Vulgatibacter sp.: one gene and its partner. The protein of the gene in region 2 binds, or shares a complex with, the protein of the main gene of each other region. Links are inferred from orthologs where the notes say so. Each region holds a gene or a part of one and is shown on either strand. Other genes may lie near its edges.

Region 1 (3,041 bases), on a different replicon or contig from region 2:
CGGATCACCTTCTCGCAGGATCTCTGCCAGCGCTTCGGCAGCGCCGACCAGGTCAACATCTCGATCAAGGGGATCGAGAGCGGCTGCGAGTACGGAGACGACGGCAGGGTGATCGGCCCCGCCTGCGATCTTCGCACCCTCGACTGAGGCCGCCGGCCGGAGCGCACGCCGAACGAAGAGCCGCCCCCAGGGGCGGCTCTTTTCGTTCGGCGGGCGTCCATAGACGATGGCGCGACGGCCCGGAGCCGCCGCGCCACCCGGGACGAAGCTGCCGGCGGCGACGCTGCCGCCGCCAGGCGGGGCTCCGTTATTCGTTCAGCTCGCGCTCGACGGGCTGCTCGATGTTCTCGTTCCAGCTCTCCTCGGTCTGCTGGAGGGTCTCGTCGCCCTCTTCGCGGAGGGTGCTGTCCTCCTCCTCCTCGCCGAAGCCGGTGCGCTCTTCGCTACCGGGCTCCACCGGCTCGAGGCCGAGGTTCTCCTCCTGCTCCATGCCCATGCTCGGCTCTTCGCGCTCGGCCTCGTTCTCCTGGCAGGCCGCCAGCGAGAGGCCGGCCACAGCGACAACCATCGAAGTAAGAATCCGGAACTTCATCGTGCTCCCTCCTTCGGTGACCAGCGCCACCTGGAGAAAGCTTGAACACGGCTTCCGGTCGGGGGGAGGGGGGCGGGAGAAACGCCCGGATTCCGATGGGTTGTAGGACGATGGCCTGCTTGTCTGTTTGGTGTGTCGGCAGGCAAAAAAGCGCGTTCGCAGCAGCCGGCCATATCGCTTTCGGCCGGCGCGCGCGCGGGGTGTGGAGCGGGAGCGCCCGACGTCAGGCCGCAGGCGCCGGGGCGTCGTCGTCTTCCATCGCCGCGTTCTCGAAGCGGGTGAACTCCGACATGAAGATCATGTCGAAGGAACCGATGCCGCCGTTTCGCTGCTTGGCGATCACCAGCTCCACCGGGATCGGCCCGCCCGGACCGTTGGGCACCGCGTCGGGCTCGCGGTGGATGAACATCACGCAGTCGGCGTCCTGCTCGATCGAGCCGGACTCGCGGAGGTCCGAGAGCTGCGGCTTGCGCTTGTTCTTCTCCACGTCGCGGGAGAGCTGGGAGAGCGCGAGGATCGGAAGGCTGAGCTCCTTGGAGAGGCTCTTCAGACCACGGGAGATCTCGGCGATCTCGAGCTGGCGGCTCTCGGCGGAGCGGGAGCTCATCAGCTGGAGGTAGTCGATGACGATGAAGCCGAGGTTCGGATCCATCTGCTTGAGCCGCCGCGCCTTCGACCGCAGCTCCATGATGGTGAGCGAGCTCGAGTCGTCGACGTAGATCGGCGCCTCCCAGAGCGACGCCGCGTGCTGGACGATCAGCTCCATGTCGTATTGGGAGAGCTTGCCGCTCTTGAGCTTGCCCTGGCTGATCCGCGCCTCGGAGCAGAGCATACGGAAGGCGAGCTGGTTGGCGGGCATTTCGAGATTGAAGACCGCCACCGAGCGCCGCGGCTCTGCGCGCGACGCAGCGTGGATGGCGATGTTCATCGCCAGCGACGTCTTTCCCACGCCGGGGCGGGCGGCGAGGATGAAGAGCTCGCCCGGATGGAAGCCGGTGGTGCGCTTGTCGAGCTGGTAGATGCCGGTGGGCATGCCGGTCACCTGGCCCTGGCTCTCGCGCATCTTGTTGACGAGCTCGAGCGCGCCCTTGAGCACCACGTCGAGGCGCTGGGGCTCGCCCTTACGGCCCTTGTCGGTCACCGAGAAGATCAGCTTCTCCGCCGAGTCGCAGACCAGCGCGGTGTCGGAGCCCGCCTCGGTGGAGAGCTCGGCGATCTCCTCCGCCGCAGCAGCCAGCTTCCGGCGCAGCGCCTTGTCCGCGACGATGTCGACGTAGGAGGCGGTGTTCGCCGCGGAGAGCGACGACTCCTCGATCACCCGGATCCGCTCGAGGATCGCGGCGTCGAGATCCCCCGCCTCGGAGAGCTTCGCCTTCAGCGTGACGGTATCGATCGACGTCTTGTCGCCGATGCCGCACATCGCCCGGTAGATCTTCTGGTTGTGCGGGTCGTAGAAGTTCTCGGGCTCGAGCCGCGCCTCGATGTCCGAGACCTTCCTCGGATCGATGAGCAGCGCGCCCAGCAGCGCCCGCTCCGCCTCCAGATCGTGGAGGCTCGTGGTCTTCTTCGGCTCACCCGACCGCTTCTCGCCGCGCTTCTGCATAGGCGCGCAATCTACCCGATATCGCTGCGGGGCGGCACCCGTCGATGGAGGCAGGAACGACGCGAGCCGGCCCCGGAGAGCCGGCTCGCGCCGATGCGTCGATGCGGAGGAGGACTACTCCTCGGCGACGACGTGCACCTTGATGGTCTGGGTGACCTCGGGGTGCAGCCGGACCGGCACCTCGAAGGTGCCGATCGTGCGGATCGGCTCCTCGAGCTGGATCTGGCGGCGCTCGACGCCGAGGTTCATCGGCTCGAGCTGCTCGGCGATGTCGATCGCGGTGACCGAACCGAAGAGCTTCTCCTGCTCACCGACGCGGCGGCGGATCGTGATCTCCACCTGGCCGAGGCGCTTGGCCATCTCGGTGGCGCCGGCCTTACGCTTGGCCAGCGCAGCGAGAGCGACCTGCTTCTCGTGCTCGATCCGGCGGACGTTGCCCGAGGTGGCGAGCACGGCCTTGCCGTTGGGGATCAGGAAGTTGCGGCCGTAGCCGGGCCGGACCTCGACAACGTCGCCGACGCTGCCGAGGTTGGAGACCTCCTCACGCAGAATGACCTTCATGGGATTCTCCTATGACCTCAGGCCTGGACCACGGTGTAGGGCAGCAGGGCGAGCTGGCGGCCACGCTTGATGGCGCTGGCCACCTGGCGCTGGTGCGGCGCACAGTTGCCGCTGATGCGACGGGGGATGATCTTGCCACGCTCGGTGAGGAAGAGCTTGAGCGTGCCGGCGTCCTTGTAGTCGATCGTTGCGGTCTTGTCGGCGCAGAACCGGCAGACCTTGCGGCGACCGAAGCCCCGGCGACCACCGCCGAAACCACCGCCACCACCGCCACCACCACGACCG
Region 2 (3,057 bases):
CGCTCCTCGCCCTTGCGACCCGCCTTGCGGAGGGTGGGGGCCTTGGCCTCCCGAGCGGCCTTCGCCTTTGCGGCGGAGCCTGCGCCAGCCTTGGCCTCCTTCGCCGCCACCTTCGCGGCCCGGGGCGCCACCTTGGCCTTCGGCTTCTCCCTCTCCGCAGCCGCAGCAGCCGCCGCAGCCTTCTTCGCAGCAGCAGCAGCAGGAGCCTTCTTCTCTTCCTTCGACTCCTTGCCCGCGGCGGCCTTGGCCTTGCGGACCTCGTTCTTGGCTGCCTCGGCCTTCGGGGCCTTCGCGCCGGCCTTCTTGGAATCCTTCTTTGCGGAAGGCCTCGTCGTCTGCGCCATGGACCTCTCCTCGTGGACCAACCTGCTTGCTGGCCCGCCCTGGGTTCGCCGCCCCCACCGGACGGCGGCTCGCTGGGCGAGCCCCTTGTTCTCTCGGGATGGGAACGGCTTTGCCTGCTCCGTCCCTTCCCGCCGATTTCACCGCAAGCCACGTTTTGTAGGCTTGCGTAGGCCCCCGTGGGCCTCTCTCCTACGCCGCGCCGCGCAGCTGCGCGCGCACGCGCTCCATCTCTTCGCGCAGGGACTCGGCCTGCGCGCGACACTCCTGTATGGCCGCACTCAACTCCCGGAACTGCTCGGAGCTTTCCGAGCTGCGGAGCAGCTGGAGCTCCAGGCGGTCGCGCTCCGCGATGACGGCGGTGCGCTCGCCCTGCAGCCTCTCGAGATCGACGTGGAGGAGGCCATCCTCGATCTCCCGCCGCAAATCCTTCTCCGCCGCGGTCCACGCCACCCGCACCCGGGAGGCGAGGGCCTGCGCCAGGTTGGGCTCGAGCCTGGGAAGGAGCTCTTCCTCGGGGAGGGCACCGTCGACCAGCAGTCCGGTGAGCTCACGCAGGTCCGGGTGGCCGATCCGCGCCGCCACCGCCGGCCCGAACTCCTGCCGCAGGGAAGGGTGGGCCAGAAGGCTCGCCACCAGCTCGAGCTCCCGCCGCCGCGCCGGAACGGGGGCGGAGCGGCCAGGCCCCCTGCGCTGCGGCCCCCCGGGCATCTGCCCGGGGCCCGGGGCCATCCTGCCCTGCTCGAAGGGCCTGCCGGGCCCAAAGCCAGGCCCAGGACCGTACCCCGCACCGGGCCCTGCACCCATCCCGGGCCGCTGCCCCTGCTGCTGCGGCTCCTCCCGCCGCAGATCGCCCCGGAAGAACGCCCCCACGTCGGCAGGCGCCACCCCGAGCTGCTTCGCCACCTCGGCGAGGAAGAGCGACCGCGCCGCCCCCTCGGGCAGCGCCGCCACCACCGGCCGGAGCTCGGAGAGCGCCCGCAGCTTCTCCTCGTACGCCTCGCCGGCAGGCCCCAGCGCCCGATCGATCACGAAGGTCGACAGGGGCAACGCCTCACGCAGCAGGGCGTCGTAGCCCGCCCTGCCGTGCGCGCGCAGAAACGTGTCCGGATCGTGCCCGTCGGGAAGCGCCACCACCCGGGTGGCGACCCCGCCGGCGAGGAGCGGTCCCGCGAGCTTCGCCGCCCCACGCCGTCCCGCCTCGTCGCCGTCGAGCACCACGTCGACCCGGCCCACCTCGAGCCGCTCGAGCAGCTTCATGTGCTCGGGCGTGAGCACGGTGGAGCACAAGGCGACCACGTTGCCGATCCCCACCTCGCGCAGCGCGATCGCGTCGAAATAGCCTTCGACCAGGGTCACGGCGGAGCTCTTGCGGATCGACTCCCGGGCGGTGTCCATCCCGTAGAGCACCCGGCTCTTCACGTAGAGGGGCGTCTCGCGGGAGTTGATGTACTTGCGCGGATCGTCGCCCTCGACCACCCGCCCGCCGAAGGCGATCACGCGCCCTTCCGGATCGCGGATCGGCACCATCAGGCGCCCGCGGAAATTGTCGTAGTAGCGATCGTCCTTCTTGCCGAGCAGCCCCGCCACGAGCCCCACCTCGAGGGAGACGCCTTCGCGGTGGAGCCTGTCGCGCAGCGCCTGCCAGGAGGCGGGTGCGTAGCCGAGCCGCGCTTCGCGGGCGGTCTCGTCGGAGACGCCGCGCTGCTGCAGGTGGCCGCGCCCGGGTCCGCCGGCCTCGGACCAGAGGACCTCTTCGAAGAAACGCGCCGCCACGTCGCAGGCCCAGAGCAGCTCGCGCCGCTCCTTGAGCCGCTTGTCCTCTTCCGGATCGAGGACGAGCTGCACCCCCGCCTGCTGCGCGAGGTCGCGCACGGCCGAGACGAAGTCCTTGCCCTCGAACTCCATGAGGAAGCGGATCGCGTCTCCTCCCTTGCCACAGCCGAAGCATTTGTAGCTGTGGCGCTCGGGGGTCACGTAGAAAGACGGCGAGCGCTCGCCGTGGAAAGGACAGAGCCCGACGAAGCTGCGTCCCGCCCTCTTCAGGTGGACGTTGCGCCCGATGAGCGCGACCAGGTCGGTGCGCTCTACGACTTCGCGGATTTTGTCCTTGCCGATGAGCAAATGCGTCGCTTCAGGTGGCGAGCTTCTGCTTGACCAGGTCGGCCGCCACCTTGCCGTCGGCGCGACCCTGGATCCGGGGGGTGAGCACCTTCATCACCTTCCCCATGTCCCTGGGGCCCTCTGCCCCTGCCTCCGCGATCGCGTCGGCGACGGCCTTCTCGAGCTCCGCCGCGGTGAGCTGCTCGGGGAGGTAGTGCTGGAGAACGGCGATCTCCGCCTTCTCCTTGTCGGCGAGGTCGGACCTGCCGGCCTTCTCGTACTCGGTGACGGAGTCGCGCCGCTTCTTGATCTCGGAGGTGATGACCTGGAGGATCCCGGCGTCGTCGAGGGGACCTGCAGCACCGGGCTCGGTCTCCTTGTACTTCATCGCCGACTTGATCATCCGGACCGTGGACAGCTTCAAGCTGTCCTTCTCCCGGAGCGCCGTCTTCATGTCCGCGTCGAGCTGCTCGCGAAGTGCCATGCGGTATCGCCCTCGTCTTCGGAAATTCGATCGCCTGAACGGCCACGCGCCCGAGGACCGTTCTACCGGTCACCGGGCGCGCAACGAGCACCCTCCGAGAGAGGGCGCGGAGCAACTGAAGCCTTAGA

Evidence for each region. Proteins that work in one complex are often made in the same cells at the same time.
Region 1: the proteins of dnaG (region 2) and dnaB are in contact, whole or in part, in a crystal structure (PDB 2R6A), measured with the Geobacillus stearothermophilus proteins. The link is inferred for Vulgatibacter sp. from one-to-one orthologs. Residues at the interface, in WP_049624496.1 of Geobacillus stearothermophilus: Lys456, Leu457, Leu458, Pro459, Ala460, Asn463, Ala464, Leu467, Leu535, Leu536, Ile537, Ala538, Gln544, Glu545, Asp548, Tyr549, His552; in WP_033016901.1 of Geobacillus stearothermophilus: Ser13, Glu15, Ala16, Gln18, Glu91, Leu92, Asp94, Ala95, Val96, Pro97, Thr98, Ala99, Ala100, Asn101, Tyr104, Tyr105, Ile108.

What each region holds. Positions count from the first base shown.
Region 1 is NZ_JAWLCN010000001.1:62,362-65,402, forward strand. Bases 6-2,871 are described here. They hold dnaB (replicative DNA helicase), read right to left. Parts: upstream 2,196-2,871; coding sequence 816-2,195; downstream 6-815. Other genes in these bases: ACESMR_RS00300 (vWA domain-containing protein), read left to right, coding at 6-147; ACESMR_RS00305 (hypothetical protein), read right to left, coding at 308-592; rplI (50S ribosomal protein L9), read right to left, coding at 2,310-2,756; rpsR (30S ribosomal protein S18), read right to left, coding at 2,774-2,871. Also shown: more of ACESMR_RS00300, read left to right, coding at 1-5; more of rpsR, read right to left, coding at 2,872-3,041. UniProt on the Escherichia coli protein: The main replicative DNA helicase, it participates in initiation and elongation during chromosome replication. Travels ahead of the DNA replisome, separating dsDNA into templates for DNA synthesis.
Region 2 is NZ_JAWLCN010000002.1:690,754-693,810, reverse strand. Bases 1-2,882 are described here. They hold dnaG (DNA primase), read right to left. Parts: upstream 2,467-2,882; coding sequence 535-2,466; downstream 1-534. Other genes in these bases: ACESMR_RS06835 (GatB/YqeY domain-containing protein), read right to left, coding at 2,477-2,882; rpoD (RNA polymerase sigma factor RpoD), read right to left, coding at 1-344. Outside these bases: more of ACESMR_RS06835, read right to left, coding at 2,883-2,929; rpsU (30S ribosomal protein S21), read right to left, coding at 3,053-3,057. UniProt on the Escherichia coli protein: RNA polymerase that catalyzes the synthesis of short RNA molecules used as primers for DNA polymerase during DNA replication.